DNA from 2 places in the Spirosoma sp. SC4-14 genome. Region 2 is predicted to be linked to the other one. Evidence: riboswitches for the same ligand, from Rfam matches in the RefSeq annotation. Region 2 holds a riboswitch; the other holds the start of a gene.
The links. Region 2 has a riboswitch for S-adenosylmethionine ahead of metX (homoserine O-acetyltransferase). Riboswitches for the same ligand answer to the same signal wherever they lie in the genome.
Positions count from the first base shown of each region.

Region 1: linked by a shared signal. The riboswitch ahead of metH (methionine synthase) and the one ahead of metX (homoserine O-acetyltransferase) in region 2 are both predicted to bind S-adenosylmethionine.

Region 1 covers NZ_CP147518.1:5,888,820-5,891,967, forward strand. Annotated here, with positions in the region: gene metH (methionine synthase) at 1-1,437, opposite strand, end outside; SAM riboswitch class I at 1,546-1,660, opposite strand; gene WBJ53_RS24185 (phosphatase) at 1,815-2,702, shown strand; gene WBJ53_RS24190 (nitronate monooxygenase) at 2,967-3,148, opposite strand, start outside.
Region 2 covers NZ_CP147518.1:1,012,516-1,015,663, forward strand. Annotated here, with positions in the region: gene WBJ53_RS04170 (GDSL-type esterase/lipase family protein) at 14-604, opposite strand; gene metX (homoserine O-acetyltransferase) at 633-1,688, opposite strand; SAM riboswitch class I at 1,869-1,987, opposite strand; gene WBJ53_RS04180 (DUF721 domain-containing protein) at 2,178-2,504, shown strand; gene WBJ53_RS04185 (polysaccharide deacetylase family protein) at 2,570-3,148, opposite strand, start outside.

The sequences.
Region 1 (3,148 bases), 2.9 Mb from region 2:
CACAACCGTAGCCGCTCCGTATCGTTTAATAAGTCGGGCGCGTTCAATAAACGCTTCTTCTCCTTCTTTCAACGAAATGGAGTTAACAATTGCTTTACCCTGTACGCACTTCAGCCCTGCTTCAATAACCTCCCATTTCGATGAGTCGATCATGATTGGTACGCGGGCAATATCGGGTTCCGACGCAATCAGGTTGAGGAAGGTAGTCATGGCTTCGACCGAATCGAGCATCCCTTCGTCCATATTGACGTCGATAACCTGCGCCCCTCCTTCAACCTGGCCACGGGCAATACTCAGGGCCTCGTCGTAATTGCCTTCCTTAATGAGCCGGGCAAACTTCTTCGAGCCAGTTACGTTGGTCCGCTCGCCAATGTTCAGAAAGTTGGTTTGTTCCGTAATTTTCAGCGGTTCCAGACCACTTAGTTTCTGGTAGGGGTCGGGCTTAGGTAATGGCCGGGGCCGGTATTTTGCGGCAGCCTGCGCAATAGCCTGGATATGATCGGGCGTGGAGCCACAGCAGCCGCCAACAATATTGACGAACCCATCGCGAATAAAGCCTTCGACCTGAGCCGCCATACTCTCGGGCGTTTCGTCATACTCACCAAATTCGTTGGGCAAACCTGCGTTAGGATAAGCCGATGTAAAAAATGGAGCTTCTTTGGCGAGTGTCTGAATATAGGGCCGCATCAGTTCGGCACCAAGCGCACAGTTCAGGCCAACACTTAACAACGGCAGGTGCGATACCGAATACAAAAAGGCTTCGGTAGTTTGCCCCGACAATGTTCGGCCCGACGCATCGGTAATAGTACCCGACACCATGATGGGTAGTGGCTCTTTCCCTTTATCGACAAAATACCTGTCAATGGCAAACAAAGCTGCTTTGGCATTGAGTGTATCGAAAATGGTTTCGACCAGCAACAGGTCGGCTCCTCCCTCAACCAGGCCGCTAACCTGCTCATAATAGGCATCTACCAGTTCGTCGAACGTTACGGCGCGGTAGCCCGGATTGTTTACATCCGGCGAGAGCGAGGCTGTTCGGTTAGTTGGGCCCATAGCACCGGCAACAAACCGTGGTTTTTCGGGCTCCCGGCTAGTCACTTGCTGCGCTACCTCTTTCGCAATACGGGCCGATTCGTAGTTCAGTTCATAGGCCAGCGCTTCCATATGATAATCGGCCATGGCGATGGAAGTGCCGCTGAAGGTATTGGTTTCGATAATATCGGCCCCTGCTTCCAGATACTGTTTATGAATTTCCTGAATGATCTGCGGTTTCGTAATCGAGAGCAAATCATTATTTCCTTTTACATCGTGTGTATAGTCTTTAAAACGCTCACCCCGATAATCGGCCTCAGTGAGGTTATAGCGCTGAATCATTGTTCCCATGGCACCGTCGAGAACAAGAATCCGCTTTTGTAGAAGCTCAGTAAGTAGTGTCAAGCGATATAAAATTTACAGCATATAGTCTAACCAGACTACCGTCTATGTAAGTACTCATTCGTCAAAAAGAGAGGCTTATCAGATACAGGCGAAGGAAGCAGTGATGCTAACTTATCTGTCCCCAAACCAGTGGGGTGGAATGCGGCACCATTTCCACTTTTTCTTAAGTGGCTGGTTGCCAAGACATCGTAGGGTCCAGTCCCTCCGTCTTTCTTGATAAGCAATCAGGCAAAGATACAGATTCTAACCATTGTCGCCAAAAATACGTTACTTTTGGACGAAAGAGAAAACAGGTGAAGACCTAAAACCGCAACTCCTAAACGGATGAATCTCGCATTCATTTAACCTGCTGCTCTTTCAATCTGTCTTATTTTGTCATGAAACTAGCTGCCATCGATATAGGTTCCAATGCAGCCCGTCTGCAAATTTCTACTGTACTCCATAATGATAATGTCGTGAGTTTCAAACGGGTCGAATATGTTCGATTTCCGCTCCGGCTGGGTCACGATGTATTCAATTTTGGTGAGCTCACACCCGAAAGTGAGGCCCGAACCGCCAAGCTGATGCAGGTCTATAAGTTATTGATGGAACTGCACGAAGTAGAAGACTACATGGCCTGTGCAACATCGGCCATGCGCGAATCCTCAAACGGCCACGATGTTGCCAAACGGATTGAAGCTGAAACCGGCATAAAAATTCATATTATCGACGGCCAGAAAGAAGCCGAACTGATCAATAACGTAGTTGTTCAGGCGCTCGACGACCAGCAATTTCTGCATATCGACGTGGGGGGGGGCAGCACCGAGTTGAATCTATACAAAAACCGGCAAAAGATTAATTCCAAATCGTTTAAAATTGGATCGGTGCGATTACTGGAAGGCAAAGAAACCAAAGGAGCCTGGCGAAAAATTGAAGATTGGGTCGAAGACAATATCGATTCGACTGAAGAACTAATTGCCGTTGGTACGGGTGGTAATATTAGCAAACTGTTCAATCTGGCATCTAAAATATCCGAAACAGAAACCACTCGCGCCGAAATAGAACGCATCCGTAATTACATTGCGGGCTTCGACCAGGAAGATCGCATCAACAAGTTGCGCCTGAATGCCGACCGCGCCGATGTAATTGTACCAGCCGCCGACATTTATATTTCAGTGATGCGCTGGGCCGGTGCCAATAGAATTATTGTTCCTGATCTGGGGCTGAAAGATGGGATTATCCAACTGGTTTATGCTCAGTTGAAAAAGCGGAAGCATTTGCCCTAAAACATTCTCTATGACTCGATTTGAACTTTCTCAAATCGAGTCATAATTGGTCTTATTTGCCATCCCGGCCGGCTAAACTATAATTGAACCTGTTTAAACTTTTGCCTTTTTACCACAGAGAACCACTTCTGCTTAGCGGGCTTTGCGTATAATCTTTGCGTTCTCGGCGGTAAAAAGGAACGCATTTGATGATTATTCCAGAACGTTTAAACAGCCTCATTGCTTTCGGACTCAAACAGAAAGATGTTGTTCGAGTCAATTCTATCAATCCATCTGGAGACGTTCTGTTTCGGCAATCAGTTCGTCGAAGATCTCACCCGTTGGTTTGGCTTTGGTAGTAGAAGCCGACTGACCTGCCCACATATTCGTGAATTCGGCGTTATTCTGGCTTTGAGCAACTGCCCGTAATTGGGTTGTTATGCTGTTCTGAATCGGATAGGCAGGAA
Region 2 (3,148 bases):
AGTAAATAAATTATTAAAAAAACTGCGACTCCCGAAGCACGCGTTGCCATGCCTGATAGCCCAGAGGGCTTAAATGCAGACCATCGGATTCAAAACACTCCCGGCGCGGTCTGCCATCAGCTCCCAGTAGGGGAGTGGTCATGTCAATTGTTCGGAACTCAGGTAGTTTACTGACTTCGTCGGCAATCAGTTTATTCGTAAAACGGATATTATCTTTAATATTCCAGCGTGCTGGGCTGATTTTTATGGATAAATAAGCCACCGGTATATCGGGCAGATATTGGCTCATTTTTCCGGCAAAGGCACGGAAAAACAAATAAACTTCTTCGGGGTGTCGGCCGTCGCCCAAGTCATTGTCACCCGCATAAAATACGATTGCTTTGGGAGATGTTGGCATCAGCAAACGTTCAAAGAACCAGGCGCACGCTGCCAGAGTAGAACCGCCAAATCCCAGATTCAATGGGTTAGTTTGTGGAAAGTCCTGGTCTAATGTCGACCAGAGCCTGATGGATGAACTTCCATAAAAAACAACCCGGTTTGGGGTAGGAGGAATTGCTTTTAGCTTTGCTTCGAGTTGTCGAACTTCGTCTTCGTACCAGATCATCTGGTTAAGGGGGAATTCTGGTAAATAGTTATTTTTTAAGTTCTTCAATGGCTTTTTTAGGGCCATTTTCAGTTGCCATCCATTTTCGGAGAATAGCCGCCAGAGGCCTGAATTCGATCAAAAAGCCATCATGGCCATACAGTGAGTCGATTTCTTCGTAAATCGCATCGGGAATATGCCGGGCCAGAAACTGTTGCTCCGAGGGAGGAAACAACAGGTCTGAACGAATACCAATTACGAGGGTTCTGGATTTAATTTGAGCCAATGCGTTTAGAATGCTTCCGCGATTCCGGCCCACATTGTGCGAATCCATTACTTTCGAAAGCGTCCAATAGGTAAAGGCATTAAATCGTTCGGCTATTTTTTCGCCCTGATAACGCTGGTAGCTGGCCGCCTTGTAGCCATCTAGCTGCTCATTGTTATCCAGTGCCTGAGTAAAGCCATAGGTGTCGTAGTTGCGGTAGGAGATCATGGCCATAGCGCGGGCTGCTTTCATGCCCGAAGCCCCTGCGTCGTTGCGTTGTTCCAGCCAGGTCGGATCGGCTTCAATGGCCATTCGCTGAGCTTCGTTGAAGGCAATACACCAGGGCGATGCTACGGCGCTAACAGCAATCAGAACCAGATTTCCGATCAGGTTAGGGCGCATAATAGCCCATTCGATGGCCTGTTCACCACCTACCGAACCGCCAATGCAGGTTTGAATTTTTTCGATGCCAAGTTCTTGCCGAAGCAAGTCCAGTGCTTCGACCATATCCCGTATGGTAACAGATGGAAAATCATGGTAAAACGGCTGGCCCGTAGCCGGGTTGATGGATAAGGGCCCCGTTGAGCCATAACAGGAGCCCAGCACATTGGCACAAACAATGAAATGGGTGTCTGGATTAAAATACTTGCCTGTCCCGATCATGCCACCCCACCAGTCGCCAGGGTCTGCATTGCCCGTGAGGGCATGACACACCCAAACAACGTTGGTTCCTTCGCTGTTTAAGGTGCCACGGGTGGTATATGCTAACCGAAAGCCGGGCAGGCTGCTACCCGATTCGAGCGGGAAAGAGTATTTATAATCGAAATAATGGAGGTCCAAAGGATAATGCGTTTGCTGATTCGGTTGAATTTTCAGCACTGCAGGAGCAATATGGCTGAAATACGATGAAAGAGATAAATACACGAAAACCACTCCCGGTTTTGGCCGTGCGAAGAGGTGAGTGCTGCTTAGTAGGCCTCTCTGGGCATACAACGCTGGTTGTAGAACATGTGAGTTAACGATTTATAGTCCCTAACGGTCCGCCACTGCGGTTGCTTTAGGCAGGAGTTAGCACCTTGCCGTGTGGTAGGTTGCCAGCGATTCTAAGAGCCTGTTCTCTCCTCGCTTCTGTATAAATCAATTGATGCCAATGGTAGTATACTTGACATCTGGTAATTGACTTGATAACGCAAGTATAATAGGCAGACGGCGCCAATCCAAACCCTAAGGCTATTTTCTAACCGTTACCTTATTTTTTCAATTTCATTTTAGGACGGTATATTTGTTTAGTTTTATCGTTGCGTACTTTTGTGCGTAAGATACCTCACAATGAGCCAGACCTACCGTTATAACCGCGAGAATGCTACCCGAACAGCCGGCACTACAACCGTAAAGGATGCAATCGGGCAACTGCTTAAAGCATACCAACTCCAAACACGTTTTAATGAAACGTATCTGGAGGCTTTCTGGGGGCGTATGATGGGTACATCGATTGCTTCCCGTACAAATCGGCTCTATGTTCGTGATCGTAAACTGCACATTGAAATTGCCTCTGCTCCGTTGCGCAACGAACTTGTTAATGCCAAACAGAAACTTATTCAGTTAGTCAATAAAGACATGGGAGCCGATGTGATTGACGATGTTATATTTATTTGATAGCTATGTTTACAAACACGAAGGGGGCCGTTGATCAACGGCCCCCTTCGTGTTTGTAAACAGCTTCAGGCTTTAACTGATGCTGTTTGAGTGAGTGATGCTGTGAACTCGCTCATCGTATTGAAATCTCCATGTGGTTGCAGAAACCGCAGTAAGTTCTCCACCCGATTCAGTAACTCATTGCGGGAATACCGACGAACGTAGGCCGGAATCTTTTCGTAAGCTGCCAGGTCCGTAAACTCCCAGGGATGGACATACAGATTTAAAAACCCATCGGCTTTTAGGGTTTGCAAACAAAGCTGTTTGTAGAACGAAAACGGAAAATTTTTCAGACTCAGCCAGAACAGCGGTAGCCGTAGGGTTGGCGTTACGGACGCGGGTATCTGCCAGACTCCCAATTCAACGAAAGGCTTTCTGGGCTCACCCCAATGATTATAACGACCCGGTAGCCAGGTCGGATGAAGTGATGAGTTATACTGATAGCCAGCCTGTTGTATGTCTGTTGGGTCAACAAAACCCATGCGGGCACGGCGGAATCCGGTAACGGGCTGCCCGAGCAATTTTTCCAGAGCCAGTCGTGACTTAAGCAAATCGGCCGGTTCGAATGTTGTATGGAAATAGCCGTGAGAAGCTATTTCATGTTT